DNA from 4 places in the Bacillus sp. EB106-06-01-XG163 genome. Region 1 is predicted to be linked to each of the others. Evidence: riboswitches for the same ligand, from Rfam matches in the RefSeq annotation. Region 1 holds a riboswitch; each other region holds the start of a gene.
What was found. A riboswitch is a leader RNA that binds a small molecule or an ion and turns the genes downstream of it on or off. The one in region 1 is predicted to bind S-adenosylmethionine.

Region 1 (4,635 bases):
GCTTAAGTTTTGGGACAGCGGAGCGTCAAAAATAAATCCGCCTTTTGCCAGTGCGTTTTTCTCAGGCGATAAATAGGAGCCTAACGCAGAAATACAAGCATGATCATGTTTCGGCAGACTTGCGATTTCCCGTTCCATAACGCCGTAGGATTCATTCGGATAAAAAATGGATTTTAATTTTTGATAATTGAGTCCTGTTACACCCGGATTCGTTTCAAGAAGCCATTGACCTTCTTCTGTATGGCAATTCAGCCATGCATTCTCTAAACTTTCGGTTCCGGTCTCCGCTGTTATCTTTGTAATCGGCGTCGTCGTGCCGGATACGATGACGATATCTCCCGGCTTTGCATCTGCACTTTTGATGGCAAGCTGTGTGTCTCCCCCGCCTGCAATCACAGGCACTCTTTCAGAAAGGCCGAGAACCGCCGCTTTCTTAAACGTTAACATTCCGACAACCGTCCCAGATCGGACGAGTGAAGGAAGAATGGCAGAAGGCACACCGAAGATGTTGCATAATTTCTCTGACCACGCCTTTTTCCTTACGTCAAACAGCAGTGTTTCAGCAGCCTGTGACGGTTCATAGCTTAAAATACCGCTCAGCTCAAATGTCACCCAGTCACTGATGCTTGTGATGTACTTCACTTCTTTCCATAAAGACGGCTGTCTAGCTTTTAATCCGACAAGTTTCATGGCGGAAAATAAAGCGCTCGGAAGACGTCCGGTTTGCTGATGCACTTCTTCTATTGCCTCAATCCCGTCTTCCCATTCACGCCCTCTGTTATCAATGTTGGGCAGACCGAGAAATGCCTTTTTACCTTTATTGATCAGAACAATTCCCTGCCTCTGGCTTGTGGAGGTGATTCCGATTAATGTAATATGTGGGCTTTTGGCAATAACCTTCCTTGCCATAGCGCTGATTTGCGTCCATAATCTTTCCGGTGAGAAATATCGTCCGTCCGGATAAAGCGGATCCGTCACATATTCAATGTCTTCCCTTTCAAGCGCGGTCACTTCGCCGCCGGCAGTCACGACTGCGACTCGCGCATTCCCCGTCCCGATGTCAAATACAAGGTAGCCTTTTTGTTCAGCCATTACAGCCTCCTCCTTCCGTTTCAAGTTCTCTTTTGTTATAAAGTTCACGTATTGAGCAGGTTTGATCTTGTTTCCATTTGAAAAGCGCTTCATTTAAAATCTTCACATGATGATCTTCCACTTCAAATGTTGCGCCCGCTAAATGGGGAGTCGCTAACACATTCGGCAAAGAGATCAATTCATAATCAGAAGATTCAGGCGGTTCGTGATAAAACACGTCAAGGATCGCTCCCTTAATCCGCCGTTCTTTCAGCACCCGCAGCAGCTCTTCCCTGTCTGTAACCACCGCTCTTGACGTATTGACAAAAACAGCTTCCTGTTTCATCAATTGAAAGTGCCGGGCGCCGATAAGGCCGATGGTTTCTTCTGTACGCGGCAAGTGAACGGAAACAATATCACTTTCAGAAAATACCCGTTCAATCGTCGTTTTTTCATACTCCCGGTTTTCATGATGGACAAATGGATCATAGTAAAGCACCTTGCAGTCAAAAGCGGCCAATAGCCGGGCGATTCTCTGTCCGACGGCTCCGAAACCGATAAGGCCGACTGTTTTCCCCGTCAGCTCATTTCCTCTGAATTTGACGTAAGCCTGCAAATAATCACCATTCCACTTCCCGTCTTTCAGCCACTGATGGGAAGAATACGTATGACGCAAAAATGAAATCACATTTCCGATAAACATTTCAGCAACAGCCTGGGCATTGCGGGCCGGTGTAAAGAAAACGGGGATTTTTCTTTTAGTCGCCGCCGCAATATTCACGTTAGACGGCATTCCTCTGCAGACACCGATAAAAGCGGAATCAGGCAATATGTCAATAACACGCTCAGACACCTCATCAAGTTCAGTGATAAGCCCCGACGCGTTTGTCTCTTGAATCATTCGGATCAATTCATCTTCCCGATAGGCCCGGCCGTGCTTCTTCCACGGCCGGTGCACAGTCCGGCCGAACAGCTCAGTCAGCTCCTTCAGCCCCTCGTCGTGATATGGTGCGGTAATTAAAACCGTCATGGTGCAAAACATCCTTTTCACATAAATTTTGTCATAAAAAAATCTCTTTCCCCAAAGAAGGAAAGAGATTCATATACCGTCTTTATGCGCTTGAAGCGCACAAATATGTATAGATCATTCTTTCCTATCTTTCAAGCGTACGCTTGCTGGAATTGGCACAATAAATGTTGCCGAGGTTTCGTAGGGCCAGTCCCTCCACCTCTCTGGATAGAAAATAAAATGATGAAATTGTCAGGCTGTTTAAAAGAATAAACTCATCATAGAAAAGTCTTTCCGTGATGTCAACACTTTTTTTCTGAATTGACGTTCGATTTTGAAATGTTATAATGCTTACAATATAAACAAAGAGGAGAAATGGGCTATGAATTCTGCTGCAACACAGCCGAACGGGGTCTTTAAGTCGGTATGCTCACTAGACTGTCCCGATCAATGCGGCTTGCTTGTGACAAAAAAAGACGGAAAAATCGTTAACATTCAGGGAGACCCCGATCACCCGGTCACATCAGGGAATATTTGCAACAAAGTCAGACACATGGCTGAGCGCATTTATGATGAAAAGCGCGTAACCGTTCCGTTAAAACGGATCGGTAAAAAAGGTGAAGCCGCGTTTGCGCCTATTTCCTGGGAGGAAGCGATCAATACGATCAGTGCGCGCTGGAAAGAGCTTATTGCCGAAGAAGGAGCGGAAAGCATTCTTCCGTACAGCTTTTACGGCAATATGGGAAAACTGGCGGCAGAGGGAATGGACCGCCGTTTTTTCCATCGTCTCGGAGCGAGTCATCTCGAACGGACGATCTGCAGCAAAGCCGGATCTGAAGGCTATAACTATACAATGGGTGAAGGAGCGGGTACTGATCCGGAAGAGACCATACATGCAAAGCTCTTTATTTTTTGGGGAATCAATGCCGTCAGCACGAATATGCACCAAGTCATGATTGCCCAAAAAGCCCGGAAAAAAGGGGCTAAAATTGTCGTTATCGATGTACATAAGAACCAAACCGGCCGGCTTGCCGATTGGTTTATTCCCATTCGCCCCGGCACAGATGCCGCACTCGCCCTCGGTATCATGCATGTCTTATTCGACGAAAACCTTCACGATGAAGCATTTCTCACAGAATACACCGAAGGCAGTGACGAATTAAAAGCGCATGTTAAACACTATGATCCGGAAACGGTTTCTGCTATTACAGGCGTTAAAGCCGACGATATCAGACGCCTTGCGAGAATGTACGGGGAAACCTCCCCTTCCCTTATCAGGATCGGAAACGGCATTCAGCACCATGACAATGGCGGAATGATCGTCCGCACCGTTGCCTGCCTTCCGGCTGTTACAGGACAGTGGCTCAACACCGGAGGAGGCGCAATCAAGCACAACAGCGCGGTATTAAACTATAACAGACAAGCGCTCCAGCGGCCTGATCTGCTTTACGGCAGGAAGCCACGATCATTTAATATGAACAGGCTCGGAAGCGTTCTTTTAGAAACAAAACCGCCCGTGCGCTCCCTGTTTATTTACGGTACGAATCCCGCAGTGGTTGCGCCGGAAGCGAATAAAGTCAGAAAAGGCCTGCTGCGGGAGGATTTATTTACAGTCGTTCACGATCTGTTTTTAACGGAAACCGCCAAATATGCGGATATCGTGCTCCCTGCTGCATCCGCTTTTGAAAACACGGATTTTTACACGTCTTACTGGCATCATTTTATTCAGCTGCAAAAACCGGTGATCGAACCCTACGGGGACAGCAAATCGAATACGGAAGTGTTCCGTTTGCTTGCCGGAGCAATGGGATTTACCGAGCAGGAGCTTCAGGATTCCGATGAAGAATTGATCAGACAGGCGCTGGACTTTCCCGACAATCCGTATATCGAGGATATTGATTACGAAGCGCTCTCACGCCATTCCTTCATGAAAGCCAAACGGAAAAAACCGCTTTTTCCGGGACAGCTCAAGACACCGAGCGGAAAAATTGAATTATATTCGGAAAAGATGAAACAGGACGGTTATCCCGCGCTGCCGACACATATCCCTCTTGAGAGCGATGGTGATTTTCCGCTTTTATTTGTCCCGGGACCGAATCATAATTTTTTAAATTCAACATTTTCGAATAATGAAAAACACGTAAAATTAGAAAAAGCGCCAAAGCTTTTTATTCATACAGAGGATGCTGTACGCCGGAACATAGAAGACGGGGAAACCGTTAGAGTTTGGAATCACCGCGGCGAGTGTGAATTAACAGCTTCGGTCGGCGAACAGGTGCTTCCCGGCGTTGCAGTCAGCCAAGGTCTTTGGGCCGATATGGATGATAAAAAACAGCTCGTCAATTCGCTCACGCCCGATCGGCTGGCGGATATGGGAGGAGGCGCTGTTTTCTTCTCCGGAAAGGTGCAGGTGGAAAAGCTCAGCAATTAAAACCGTCCGCAATAAACGCCGAGCGGTTTTGATGAAGGCTGAATCCTTTCGGCCGGCTTCACCGTATAAAAAGTGATAACGTTTATTGGAGGTTTGCTGTATGGATATCATACCGGCATCGGAA
Region 2 (4,635 bases), on a different contig from region 1:
TCAAAACCGTTTCCGAACTGTACGCACCGATTAACGGAACGGTGACGGAAGTGAACGAAGACCTTGATGACAGTCCTGAATTCGTAAACGAGTCTCCGTATGAAAAAGCGTGGATGATCGTCGTGGAACCGGCTGATGCTGAAGAAATCGAAAACCTCATGACTTCCGAGCAATATGACGAAATGACACAAGAAGACTGATCGGATAGCAAAGGGGCCATTTGGACATTCTATCTGTAACGGGAGGTGTCTAAAATGGCTTTTGATAAACAAAAGGTCGATGTGACGGAGAACGTTACGGGCCGCTTTCAAAACGGCCGGTTTTCCTTGTTTCATGAAAATGAAGCCATCGGCGAGATGACAGGCATGGACCAGTACGAGCTCAAACAGGGCTTTTCATTTGAAAATCAAAAATTTTATAAAACAGCCGATGTCATAAACGGCAGCGATCCGAAATATGTCGATTGCGATTATGAGAATGGCTGGTGTTAACAGTTGGCGGTGAATTTCACTGCCTTCTTTTTCAATCTGACGCTAAAACAATCGGCAGGTGACGCGCTTATGTACAACGGAGATGAAAAGGTCATTATCGTAGAAGGAAAATCTGATAAAATCAAAGTCAGGGAAGTGCTCATCGAACCCGCGGAAATCGTCTGTACAAACGGGACGATCGGCCAAACCGAACTGGAAGATTTGGCGGACCGCCTGTTTGACAGAGACGTCTATATTTTAACGGACGCAGATGACTCCGGAGAAAAATTAAGAAAACAGCTGAAACGGGAGCTTCCCGACGCGCGCCATATTTATATAGACAGAACATACAGGCAAGTCGAGTCGTGCCCGGGCCATCATCTCGCATCTGTGCTGATCAGAGCCGGCTTTGATGCTGACACTGTATTTTTGAAAAAGAACGACCTGAGGTGGTAAACATGAAAGAACTCCAAGAAAATGAACTCGAATCGATTCAGGATGACGTTTATCTCCTGTATTTGTACACCCCGTTTTGCGGCACATGCCAGCTGGCGTCCAAAATGCTAACTGTCGTCGAAGAAATGCTGCCCGGCGCCGCCTTCTATAAAAACAACGTGAATTATTCCCCCGCATTCGCCAAAGCCTATCAGATTGAAAGCGTTCCGTGCTTTTTGCTGTTTAAAGGCGGAGAGCTTGTTGAGAAAGGATACGCCTTCCGCTCCGTTTCCTATTTATATGAGCTGATTAAACAAAAAACATCGCAAACGTTCCCGATGTGACAATATTTACAGGAAAATGTCGTGCGGTTTATAAAGGGTTCTGTCCGTTAAAAAGAGAAAGTGTATGTATGGCCATTAAAACGGGAGGTTATACGAGTGGAGAAAATAGAAGTTTCAGAGAATGACGGACAGCATCTGTTTTTGAAACCGCTATTAAACGCCTCAACGCTGCTGATTACATTCCAAGGAGAAACAGAAGCCTTAACGGTCTCAATTAACGGACAGGGAGAAATGAGAAAAACGTCGGTTTCAAAGGAAAAATCTAATTTGACCTTTTACGGAAACCAGACGGAAATCATTCATCTTCTGCATGGTGATGTCTCTTTGCAAAAGCTTATCCAAAGCGGAAAACTCAAAGTGAAAGGATCATTCAGAGCTCTGCTGAAGCTGGAGGCCATCCTCTGGCTGACAAACGGATTTTTTCAGGCGATCAGTAAACGGCCGTAACTCAATCTACTATGTGACAATAGCTTCCAATATTTATTTTATTGACTTTTTATCATTCGCCGTGCTATTCTACAGTAAGAATTTCCGGACGAAAATACGATATGTTTTCTCTTATCAAGAGAGGTGGAGGGAAGTGCCCTATGAAGCCCGGCAACCATCAACAATGTTGAAATGGTGCCAATTCACTCGAAGCGGTCTGCTTTGAAAGATGAGAGAAAGGCCTTTTTCAATAAGCCTTTCTGCTCATTTTTGCAGAAAGGCTTTTCTTTTGCGGAGAAACCCGGAAGATTTCTTAGAATAGTGTAAGGCGGGTGATTGCTTTGATCCATCTTCAAAATGTTTCAAAAATTTACAAAGCGAAGCATGGGGATGTCAATGCTGTCCAAGATGTCACTCTTGATATCAAAAAGGGCGAAATATTTGGAATTATAGGATATAGCGGAGCTGGTAAAAGTTCCTTAATCCGTCTCCTGAACGGCCTTGAAAAGCCGACGTCGGGAACCGTGGAAGTCGCGGGGACGGAATTAAATAAAGTAAGCAGCCGCGGGCTGAGAAAAGCGCGCCAGGAAATCAGCATGATCTTCCAGCATTTTAACCTTCTGTGGTCGCGCACCGTCCGGGAGAACATTATGTTTCCGCTGGAAATCGCCGGCGTGAAAAAAAGCGAACGGGTCCGCCGCGCTGATGAATTGATTAAACTGGTCGGATTAGAGGGGAAAGAAAAATCTTATCCGTCGCAGCTGAGCGGCGGTCAAAAGCAGCGTGTCGGCATCGCCCGGGCGCTCGCCAATAATCCGAAAGTCCTTCTGTGCGATGAAGCGACATCAGCGCTCGATCCGCAGACGACCGATTCAATTTTGGATCTTTTATCCGATATAAATGACAGACTCGGCCTGACGATCGTGCTCATTACCCATGAAATGCACGTCATCCGAAAAATCTGCAACAGAGTCGCAGTCATGGAAAACGGGAAAGTCGTTGAAGAAGGCGAAGTACTCCAAGTTTTCAGAAACCCGCGCGAACCGATGACCAAGCGTTTCGTTCAGCAGGTGACAGAACCAGAGGAGACGAAAGAAACCATCCAGCATTTTCTGCAGGAAACAGCGACAGGAAAAACGATTCAGCTTTCATTTGTCGGGCAGGCAGCCGAGCAGCCCCTCATTACGGAAATGATCCGAAACTTTGATGTGGACGTCAATATTCTGCAGGGGAAAATTTCACAGACGAAGGACGGAGCCTACGGTTCTTTATTCATTCATATTGACGGTCAGGAAAAAGAAGTAGAAAACGTGATCCGGTTCATCAAAGACAAACAGGTAGAAGCAGAGGTGATCACAAATGTTTGAAAAATGGTTCCCGAACGTTGATATAACCGAGCTGTGGACGGCCACATACGAGACCCTTTATATGACGGTCATCGCTTTAGTTTTTTCATTTATCATCGGAGCGGTTCTCGGTCTTCTGCTCTTTTTAACGGGCAAGGGAAGCTTATGGGAAAATAAAATCATTAACACCGTGATTGCGGCGGTCGTTAATATTTTCAGGTCTATTCCGTTTCTTATTTTAATTATTCTGCTTCTCGGCTTTACTAAGATTTTGGTCGGATCGATTTTAGGACCGAACGCCGCATTGCCGGCGCTGATTATCGGCTCCGCGCCGTTTTACGCCCGTCTTGCGGAAATTGCGCTCCGGGAAGTCGATAAAGGAGTCATCGAAGCTGCCAGATCAATGGGAGCAAAGACATCGACGATTATCTTCAAAGTGCTGATTCCTGAATCAATGCCTGCGTTAATTTCAGGCATCACCGTTACGGCCATCGCCCTGATCGGATCTACCGCCATTGCCGGCGCCATCGGTTCAGGCGGACTCGGAAACCTTGCATATGTAGAAGGCTACCAGTCCAATAATACGGATGTAACGTTTGTAGCGACAGTATTTATACTCATCATCGTCTTTATCATTCAGATTATCGGTGATGTAATTACAAATATAATAGACAAAAGATAAGGGAGGATTTACATTGAAAAAGATTGTATTAAGTGCGCTGCTGCTTGTGTTCGCGGGAGTTTTGGCCGCCTGCGGATCAAACGGCTCGAATAAAAAGGAAATCGTCGTCGCCGCGACAAAAACACCGCATGCTGAAATCTTAAAAGAAGCGGAACCGCTCTTGAAGGAAAAAGGCTACACATTAAAAGTAAAAGTGCTGAACGATTACAAAATGTACAACAAAGCGTTAGCTGATAATGAAGTGGATGCGAACTACTTCCAGCACGTTCCTTACCTTGAACAGGAAATGAAGGAAAATAAAGATTACAAACTCGTGAATGCCGGAGCCGTTCACCTTGAGCCATTCGGAATTTACACGAAAAAATACAAATCACTGAAAGACCTGCCTAAAGGCGCGACCATCATCATGACTAACAATGTCGCTGAACAAGGCCGTATGCTGGCGATGCTTGAAAAAGCCGGACTGATCACACTTGATCCGAAGGTGAAAACGATTGAAGCGACTACGAAAAACATTACGAAAAACCCGAAAAACCTGACATTCAAAAAAATCGCCCCTGAATTAACGGCGAAAGCATATAATGAAGAAGAAGGCGATGCAGTCTTCATTAACGTCAACTATGCGATTCAAAACAAACTGAATCCGTTAAAAGACGCGATTGAAGTGGAATCAACGAAAAACAACCCGTACGCAAACATCATCGCCGTACGCAAAGGTGACGAAAAATCAGAGAAAATCAAAGCGCTTATGGAAGTGCTTCACTCTAAGAAAATCAAAGACTTCATTGAGAAAAAATACGACGGAGCCGTGCTTCCCGTATCTGAATAAAGCGAAAACCCCGGATGAGTCATCCGGGGTTTTTTTCGGGTATTAATCGGAGAACTGTCCATAATAAAAGGGAAGGTTAACTTATTGGAGGGAATGGCAGTGG
Region 3 (4,635 bases), on a different contig from region 1:
CCCCATGCCGTAATGCCGTGATTGCGGATTAACACCGCGCCTGAGCCGGCGGCCGCATGGTGCGCGAAGTTTTCGGCCAATGCCGGGATGTGCGCCGGATTGTCAATGATCGGAACGGTCACGGACGCGTTTTCCTCCCATAATCCGAGCGCCTTAATCATCTCCTGCCCCTGAAAAGTGATTTGTTTTTCATCCCCGTAAAGCTCTGAGATGACATTATTATTGACGGTATGGACATGCAGACAGCAGCCGGCGTCTGTCTTTTGGTATAAGTAAGTATGGAGAAGCGTTTCTGCTGAGGGTTTTAAAGAATGGCCGGTCTCAGCGGGCTTCCCGTTCTCATCGATTAAGAGAAAATCTTCATCTGTTTCTTTTCGTTTGTCTTTTCCGCTCGCCGTAACGAGGAAAGTCAGCGGCGCGTCGGATACTTTGATGGAAAGATTCCCGCTCGTTGCCGGGAACCAGTCTCTTTCAGCCAGCTCGCGCTTTACCTCGGCAAGTTCGCGCCAGCGTTCTTCTTTTGCAGCCATGCCTGCACCTCCCCGATGTTTTCAATGCCTGTTTTCACCTCATGAAAATCTTGAAAAGGCAGATGCCGGAGGCCGAGTTCTTTGCATTCAGTCATTAGATAATCTCTCGCAAAGCACATATCGGATAACTTTGCAGCCTCAACATCCGTGACCGAATCACCGATCATAATGAGAAATTTCTGCTGATCGGATAGCTTTCGGATGACTGACGGTTTGCAGCAGCCGCATTGATTGGTGCAATCTCCGTCACAGGCATGCGGCCAGTCTATATGAATATATTCATTGTCAAAGGATGCATGATTGCAGAAAATCCGCTCCTTTTCTACGATCCCTTCCAAAAGCGGATGCACAAAAAAGTCCATTCCCCCGCTTACGATATAAAACGGGAGGCCGTTTGACCGGACAAACGAGACAAAATCCAAAAAGCCGTCCCGTATTTTCGCATCCTTCAGGATAAAGCCGGTCAGTTCTTCTTTTAAGCTGCTCGGCAGCAGTCCGAACATCCGTCCGACTCCTTCTTGGATTGATATGCTTTTAGACAGAACACCGTCTTTTAATTCAAGCCACTCAGGAGGCGCGAATTGTTTCATCATGCTGACAATGTTGTCGTTCATGGTGACCGTTCCGTCGAAATCACAAATAATCAGCGGTGTGCGGGTCATACGGCTTCCACCCTTCCCCATTTGTCTAATGCGAGCTGAAGATCTTTGCACGACGCGGCTTTTTCTTCAATCGGCTGCGCTTCAAGCACCGCATCAATGATGGCGCGGAACGCTTTTCCGCCGCCCTCGGCTCCTTTCGGGTGGCCGTGAATGCCTCCGCCGGCATTGATGATGTGATCGATGCCGAAATCGCGCATCAACAATGGCACCATACCGGGGTGAATGCCTGCTGACGGGACGGCAAACGACGGATGAAAGACATCGTCTTTTACACATTCATCATGGATTGCAAGCGCGGACTCCTTCGGAAGAGCAACGGATCCGTAAGGTGACGGAAATAAACTGAAATCAGCGCCGCAATAGCGGTTCAGCTTGCCGAGCAAAAGCGCATGCGACAAGCCGTAAACGGGAGATGATGTGAACGCGCCGCTGACTGCCGGATGCGCCATGATCGGAAGCGGGATTTCCCTGTCCTCAGCAAGGCTCTGCATCACATCTAAACCGTAAGCAAACACATTCAATAAAAGCGCGTCCGCCCCGAGTTCTGCCGCGCGCCTCGCTTTATCCCGCAATTCAGCGGTCCTTCCCGTAAGGTTTACGGCATACAGCGTTTTATGCCCCGTTTCCTCCCGGGTTTCCTTCAGGACTTGTTTTCCTTCGATAATGCGGGTTTCAAACGGAGCCAGTTCATTTTCAAAGAAAATTTCATCATCTTTAATCAGATCCACGCCGCCGAGCGCCTGCTGTCTGAGCTGTTCTTTAATGTCGGCGAGATCCCGTCCGATCACGCCTTTAAATATGCTCATCAGAAGCGGTCTTTCAAATTCGCCCAGCAGTTTGCGGATGCCGTATATACCGAATTTCGGCCCGGGAAGGGAGCGTTTAAACCCTTCGGAAAATTCAAGATCAGTCAATTTTATTTTTCCGTCCAGTGACAGCTTTCCGAATACCGTCGTCAGGACGGCCGGAATATCTCTTGAAAAATTCGCCTCGGGATAGGCGATGGTGATGACGGATTGTGTTTCGTTTTCTGAGGTTCCTTCTTTCTCCTCAACTTTTACGACCCGCCCTTTATGTTTTCTGAGCTGTTCCTGCTTCACCAGGGGCAGGTCAGTCCAGGAGCCTACCGTCAGCCCCGCCGCAATCTGTTCCGCCCGCTTTTCACTGTCCGTTGTGTCTGTCAGAAGATATGTTGCCAATACTTCGCTCATGCGTGAACGCCTCTCTTTCTTTCGCAAAACATAAAAAAACCTCTTCCGTATGAGCAGAAAGAGGCTTCGTGTTATGTCCGAATCTTATCTCTCAGCTCCTGCTGCAAGAATTAGCACCGTGCTTTATCAGTCGGTTGCCGGGCTTCATCGGGCTCGTCCCTCTGCCTGCTCTTGATAAGAATAATGATTTTATAAAGTATTTTGAATTATCGCATTGTTATTCTGATATGTCAATGCTTTTTCGGGTGAAAAGATTCAGTTTCCCGATCCGTTCCGCAGCTTCTTTAAGTCTTTCTTCACTTGTCAGAAGACCGACTCTTATATAGCCTTCCCCCCATTTTCCGAACCCGTTTCCGGCAGCGACCGCGACATCCGCTTTCTCGAGCAGCAGGTCTGAAAACGACTGTGACGTATAACCGTCAGGCACAGGGAGCCATGCAAAAAAGGAGCCCGCCGGAGCCGTCACATCCCAGCCGATATTGCGGCAGGCTTTAATCCATGCATTGCGTCTCGATTCATATCTGTCATTTTGCGCCGCGACGCATGCCTGATCCGCTAAAAGTGCGGCTGCCGCCGCCTGCTGCGCTGCGGGAAACAGGCTGACAAACATATGATCCTGATAAAGGTTGATCGCTTCGATGACAGAAGCGTTTCCGACGGCAAAGCCGACCCGCCAGCCCGCCATATTATACGTTTTGGACAAGGTATAGATTTCGATTCCCGTCTCTTTTGCGCCTTCGGTCTGCAAAAAGCTCAGCGGTTTATGCCCGTCAAAGCCGACGGCTCCGTACGCGAAATCATGAACGACACAAATGCCGTTTTGCTCCGCAAAGCCGACCGTCTCCTCGAAAAACGCCTCAGTCGCCACAGCGCCGGTCGGATTATTCGGATAATTGAGATACAGCAGCTTCGCTTCGCTCCGCACCTTTTCAGGAATTACGCTGTAATCAGGGAGAAACCCTCTTTCTTCTGTCAGCGGCATCATTTCCATTTTCGCTTTCGCAAGGGCGACGCCCGACCAGTAATCAGGATATCCGGGATCAGGCACCAGAATGGTATCTCCCGGGTTTAAAAGACATTGCGGAAGCTCAACAAGTCCCGCCTTGCCTCCGAACAGCACGGCGACTTCCGTTTCCGGATCAAGCGTGACCCCGTACTCCCTTTCATAAAATGCAGCGGCTGCTTTTTTGAAGCTGTAAGCGCCCCGGAATGATGAGTATTTATGATTTTCCGGCCTTTCGACGGCGCGCTTCATTTCTTCAACGATATGCTGAGGCGTCGGCTGATCAGGGTTTCCCTGCCCTAAATTGATGACGTCTCTGCCTTCTTTCAGCTTTTGATTCACTTTTTGCACCAATGATGCGAAAAATTGTTCTGGCAGCTGTTTGAGTACATCTGAGATTTCAAAGTTCATATTTTCACCTTCTAAAAATGTCTTGAAATGATAGTCCATCATCATATATGGTTAAATAAAAAAAGTAAAGAGAAACTTGAGGTGTTAAAAAATGAAATGGACCGTTTCCTGTTTGCAATTTGATATTTCATACGGAAATCCTTCAGAAAACTTTAAAAAAGCAGAATCTTTGATTGAGCAAGAAAGCCGCCATGCGGATGTAATCGTGCTTCCTGAGTTGTGGACGACCGGCTATGATCTCACACGGCTAGACCAGCTGGCGGATGAAAACGGCAAAGTTTCGGAACAATGGCTTAAAGAAACGGCAAAAACATACAACGTACACCTCGTTGCCGGATCTTTTGCGGTCAAAGAAGGCGAAAATGTCTATAACACCATGTACATCGCCGATAACAGCGGACAGATCGTGAAGCGGTATCAGAAAGCCCATCTGTTTCAGCTGATGGATGAACACCTTTACTTGTCAGCAGGAAATAGCGACGGTTCCTTTGAGCTTGACGGTGTCAAGTGCGCCGGGCTGATCTGCTATGATATCCGTTTCCCCGAATGGATCAGAAAGCATACGTCCCAGGGCGCGAATGTCCTGTTTATCTCTGCGGAATGGCCTCTGCCCCGCCTTGATCATTGGCGAAGCCTGCTTATCGCCAGAGCAATTGAAAACCAATGTTTTGTCGCAGCCTCTAACTGCACGGGGTCCAATCCCGATAATGAATTTGCCGGCCACAGCCTGATTATTGACCCGTGGGGCCGGATTTTAGCCGAAGGAGACCGGACGGAAGGCGCAGTCCGGGCGGAAATCGATGTGTCAGAAAGCGCGG
Region 4 (4,635 bases), on a different contig from region 1:
AGGGTATAGGAGCTTTTGAGAAAATAAAAAACATCGGTTTTGGTTCACCGATGTTTTTGCAGAAAATTTATTGTTTTTCGTATGTCCAGCCGTCTTCCTGATAGACCTTGCCGTTTTTCATCAGATGCCCGAGCGCCCGCTTAAAGGCGGCTTTGCTTAAATGAAACCGTTCGCGGATATCGTCAGGATGGCTTTTGTCTCCGTAAGGCATCGCGCCGTTTCTTGATCTCAGATAGGTCAGAATCTCTTCCGCGTCAACCGAAAGCGCATCCTGCTTTCTCGGCAGCAGTGACATGTTGACGGAGCCGTCTTCCTTCACCTCGATGACACGCCCTGTCACGCGGCTGCCGAGTCTCGGCTCTTCTTTTCTTTCTGAAGGGTGAATAAACGCGCGGATACCTTCATCGGTAATCAGAAAAGAGCCTGATGCAATCAGTCTGTACACCGTGCCCGTCAGGTCTTTATTCATGACGTCTTCCTCTGCATCCGTAAATAATTCACTGATGATATCTTCAGGCGCCGGCTTGGCAAACATGCGCCCGCGGCTTGTCACCTTCAGCATGCAATACAGTCTGTCTCCTTTTTGCGGCCAGACGGATTTGTACGGAGGCAGGTGCTCCGTTGCGACGAGCGCGTCTTTTGACAGACCGACGTCGACGAATACGCCCATATCTTCCACAGCGTCCGTCACTTCCACCCATCCGTAGTCATAAAAGCTGATGAGCGGCTTTTTCATCGTCGCCGCGAGTCTTTCCTGATGATCGACGTAAATAAATACGTCCACTTCATCTCTGTCTTCGATATCCTCTGTGATTTCACTGTTATGTAAAAGAACCGTATCCTCGCCGTCGGTTAAAAAATAACCGAAATCGGTTTGGTGATCTATACTAAGCGTGAGCTGCTGCCCTGGTCTCATGTTATCGTCCTTCCTGATTCGCCCGTATGAGGCTGATGTTTTTCTCATTTTTTCCAATATGCATAAATTCATGCTTTATGCTGTTGGACATTTCTCTTTATTCTACTATAATCAACTCATAAGTGAAATGTTATAGGAGGTTTTCTCATGGCAAAAGAAAGTTCTTTTGATATTGTATCCAAAGTTGAATTTCCCGAAGTGCAGAATGCGATTCAGATGACGCTGAAAGAAATCGGCACGCGCTATGACTTTAAAGGATCGAAAAGCGATGTAACTTTAGAAAAGGAAGAACTTGTCCTGATTTCTGATGACGAGTTTAAACTGAATCAGCTCAAAGATGTGCTGAGCGGCAAGCTGATCAAACGGGACGTGCCGACGAAAAACATTGAATACGGCAAAATCGAAAATGCATCGGGAGGCACGGTGCGCCAGCGTGCGAAGCTTGTACAGGGCATTGATAAAGACAACGCCAAAAAAATCAACGCGGTGATTAAAAACTCCGGCTTGAAGGTCAAGTCGCAGATTCAGGACGACCAAGTGCGCGTCACCGGAAAAAATAAAGATGATCTGCAGCAGATTATTGCAGCCGTCCGCGGAGCAGACCTGCCGATTGACGTTCAATTTATTAATTTTAGATAAATTATGTGATTCCTATTGATTATTGTCTCTATTTTCGGTAAATTTGGAGAAAGGGATTTTCACAGTTAAGTTTTGGAAACCCATGACAATTACATGAACGTTCTTATCAAGAGAAGCCGAGGGACTGGCCCGACGACGCTTCAGCAACCGGTGTAGTGGTTTACCCAAACCATGACCAAGGTGCTAAATCCAGCAAGCTAAAAACAGCTTGGAAGATAAGAAGAGAGACAAATGATTACAAAGTCTTCTTCTTAAGAAGACTTTTTTTATTTCTCTTTTTTCCTTGCTGAATGTGACGAAGGAGGCAAACAATGGGACTATTACAAGACTTAAAAGAACGGATTTTAATCGGAGACGGCGCGATGGGCACTCTCCTCTATTCCTACGGCATTGACAGATGTTTTGAGGAACTGAACGTATCAAAGCCCGAAGAGATCAAGCGGATACATAAGGCTTACGTGGAAGCCGGGGCAGACATCATCCAGACAAATACGTACGGCGCGAATTTTATTAAGCTCTCAAGATACGGACTTGAGGACGAAACGAAAAAAATCAATCAGGAGGCGGTCAGAATCGCGCGCGCTTCCTCAGACGGCGCTTATGTATTGGGAACGATGGGCGGCATCCGCACCTTTAACAAAAACGCCTACAGCCTGGAGGAGATTAAACGCAGCTTTCGGGAGCAGCTTTATTTATTGCTGCACGAAGAGCCGGACGGTCTGCTTCTGGAAACATACTATGATTTAGAAGAGGCGCGTGAAGTGCTGAAGATCGCGAGAAAAGAAACGGAACTTCCGATTATGCTGAACGTATCCATGCACGAACAGGGCGTGCTGCAGGACGGAACGCCGCTTCGGGAAGCCCTCAGGTCCATTGCCGATCTCGGCGCTGACATAACGGGAATCAATTGCCGGCTCGGCCCGTACCACATGATTGAAGCGCTCACCGAAGTGCCGATTTTCCGTGACGCTTATTTATCGGTCTATCCGAACAGCAGCCTTCCGTCTTTAGAAGAAGGCCGGCTTGTTTATGATACGGACGATGCCTATTTCCGGGAGAGCGCCGTACAGTTCCGCACTCAGGGCGCGCGCATTATCGGCGGCTGCTGCGGTACGACGCCAAACCATATCAGAGCCATGGCTGAAGCGGTCCAAGGACTTTCTCCCGTCACTGATAAAGAAGTGAAAATCAGACGGGAAGAAGAAGTCATCTCAGTCCGCAACGAACGGACCGAGCCGGGTTTAAACGAAATCGCCGCTCAAAAACGGTCAATTATCGTAGAGCTTGATCCGCCGAAAAAATTGAATTTTGACAAATTTCTGCAAGCGGCGGCTGAATTAAAAGAAACCGGCATAGAAGCGCTGACGCTCGCCGACAATTCATTGGCGACACCGCGGATCAGCAATGCCGCCTGCGGTTCATTGCTGAAAGAGCGCCTTGATATCCGTTCTCTCGTTCACATTACATGCAGAGACCGCAACATCATCGGCCTTCAGTCACATTTAATGGGGCTGGATACGCTCGGGCTCACCGACATTTTAGCCATCACGGGTGATCCTTCAAAAATCGGCGACTTTCCGGGGGCTACCTCCGTCTATGATTTAACGTCCTTTGACTTGATCAGGCTGATTAAACAATTCAACGAGGGCATTTCTTTATCAGGGAAACCGCTCGGCAAGAAAACGAACTTTTCCGTAGCCGGAGCATTTAATCCGAATGTCCGCCATCTCGATAAAGCAGTAAAACGGCTGGAGAAAAAAATCGAGTGCGGAGCTGACTACTTCGTGTCCCAGCCTGTCTACTCGGAGCAGCAGCTCATTGACATTCATCATGAAACGAAGCATCTCAAAACACCGGTGTATATCGGAATCATGCCGTTAACGAGCAGCCGCAACGCAGAGTTCATCCATCATGAAATCCCGGGCATTAAGCTGTCAGACAGCATCCGCGAAAAAATGGCGCTCGCCGGCGAAGACAAGCGGAAGCAGAAAGCCGAAGGCCTCGCCATCGCCAAGTCGCTTCTCGACACGGCGTGCGAACTGTTTAACGGAATTTATTTAATCACCCCGTTTCTCCGTTCTGATTTGACGTCAGAGCTTGCAGCTTATATTAAGCAAAAGGATGAAAAGCGGGCTGATGTATATTTGCATTGACGCGGAAGAGGCCGCCTGATATGACAGGCGGCTTTTTCATGGTACGATACAGAAAAAGAATCAAGCAAAGGAGGATTTTTTCATGGTTGAAGTAAAACCCATCACCGCAGAAGACACATACGCGATCAGACACAGCGTGCTGCGCCCCCATCAGACGATTGAGGATTGTAAATATGATCAGGACAGCGTCAAAGGAGCCTTTCATCTCGGAGGTTTTTACGACGGGACATTGATCAGCATCGCTTCTTTCTACCCGCAGAACCAGCAGGCTTTACAGGCAGCGCCCGCCTATCAGCTGCGCGGCATGGCGACGCTTGAGGAATACCGGACGCAAAAAGCGGGAAGCACGTTAATCGCCTATGCAGAACGAAAACTGGCAGATATGGGGGCGGCGCTTGTCTGGTGCAACGCCAGATGTCACGTAAAGGGATATTACGAAAAGCTCGGCTGGAAAAGCACGGGCAGCCCCTTTGACATACCCGGCATCGGCCCGCATGTGATCATGTATAAAGAACTCGCCTGAAACAGACAAATGCCCTTGGGGACATGTCTCTAAGGGCATTACCTTGAATGTCACGCCTGCTTTTATATACGGTACTATTGACGCCCTCCCGCTTTTTTAATACCCTTTGTACATTACACAACAGCAAGGATGGCAGGCAGAACGATATCTGTCAATTGCCGTTTTCAGCTATTAATTCAGAAAAGGAAGTATGAGATGAATACGATCCAAAAACCGAAAATCCCGAAAGAATTGCCGGTGCTTTCTTTCACAGAAGCGCTTCAGGACGACCTCATAAAAGAAGTCGTCATAGAAAACGCCGTCGTAAACAGCAAACTGGACGGCCTGCGCGCCGAAAAAGTCATTTTCAGAAACACCGTTTTTACGGATGTCTCTTTCAGACATATGGAATGTACGGATGTCCT

Region 2: linked by a shared signal. The riboswitch ahead of metN (methionine ABC transporter ATP-binding protein MetN) and the one ahead of AC3WTF_RS03860 (2-hydroxyacid dehydrogenase) in region 1 are both predicted to bind S-adenosylmethionine.
Region 3: linked by a shared signal. The riboswitch ahead of mtnW (2,3-diketo-5-methylthiopentyl-1-phosphate enolase) and the one ahead of AC3WTF_RS03860 (2-hydroxyacid dehydrogenase) in region 1 are both predicted to bind S-adenosylmethionine.
Region 4: linked by a shared signal. The riboswitch ahead of AC3WTF_RS07105 (bifunctional homocysteine S-methyltransferase/methylenetetrahydrofolate reductase) and the one ahead of AC3WTF_RS03860 (2-hydroxyacid dehydrogenase) in region 1 are both predicted to bind S-adenosylmethionine.

What each region holds. Positions count from the first base shown of each region.
Region 1 is NZ_JBYTDS010000002.1:341,738-346,372, reverse strand. Features, by position in the region: gene AC3WTF_RS03865 (FGGY-family carbohydrate kinase) at 1-1,092, opposite strand, end outside; gene AC3WTF_RS03860 (2-hydroxyacid dehydrogenase) at 1,085-2,101, opposite strand; SAM riboswitch class I at 2,223-2,315, opposite strand; gene AC3WTF_RS03855 (molybdopterin oxidoreductase family protein) at 2,463-4,511, shown strand.
Region 2 is NZ_JBYTDS010000006.1:175,820-180,454, reverse strand. Features, by position in the region: gene gcvH (glycine cleavage system protein GcvH) at 1-200, shown strand, start outside; gene AC3WTF_RS09695 (YusG family protein) at 255-491, shown strand; gene AC3WTF_RS09690 (toprim domain-containing protein) at 561-926, shown strand; gene AC3WTF_RS09685 (thioredoxin family protein) at 929-1,249, shown strand; gene AC3WTF_RS09680 (SCP2 sterol-binding domain-containing protein) at 1,346-1,696, shown strand; SAM riboswitch class I at 1,805-1,911, shown strand; gene metN (methionine ABC transporter ATP-binding protein MetN) at 2,017-3,042, shown strand; gene AC3WTF_RS09670 (methionine ABC transporter permease) at 3,035-3,703, shown strand; gene metQ (methionine ABC transporter substrate-binding lipoprotein MetQ) at 3,717-4,532, shown strand; gene AC3WTF_RS09660 (carboxymuconolactone decarboxylase family protein) at 4,626-4,635, shown strand, end outside.
Region 3 is NZ_JBYTDS010000004.1:5,397-10,031, forward strand. Features, by position in the region: gene AC3WTF_RS05855 (methylthioribulose 1-phosphate dehydratase) at 1-530, opposite strand, end outside; gene mtnX (2-hydroxy-3-keto-5-methylthiopentenyl-1-phosphate phosphatase) at 488-1,192, opposite strand; gene mtnW (2,3-diketo-5-methylthiopentyl-1-phosphate enolase) at 1,189-2,403, opposite strand; SAM riboswitch class I at 2,485-2,584, opposite strand; gene AC3WTF_RS05870 (pyridoxal phosphate-dependent aminotransferase) at 2,621-3,817, opposite strand; gene AC3WTF_RS05875 (carbon-nitrogen family hydrolase) at 3,909-4,635, shown strand, end outside.
Region 4 is NZ_JBYTDS010000004.1:229,136-233,770, forward strand. Features, by position in the region: gene AC3WTF_RS07095 (CvfB family protein) at 68-964, opposite strand; gene AC3WTF_RS07100 (YajQ family cyclic di-GMP-binding protein) at 1,064-1,555, shown strand; SAM riboswitch class I at 1,656-1,777, shown strand; gene AC3WTF_RS07105 (bifunctional homocysteine S-methyltransferase/methylenetetrahydrofolate reductase) at 1,867-3,708, shown strand; gene AC3WTF_RS07110 (GNAT family N-acetyltransferase) at 3,791-4,231, shown strand; gene AC3WTF_RS07115 (pentapeptide repeat-containing protein) at 4,427-4,635, shown strand, end outside.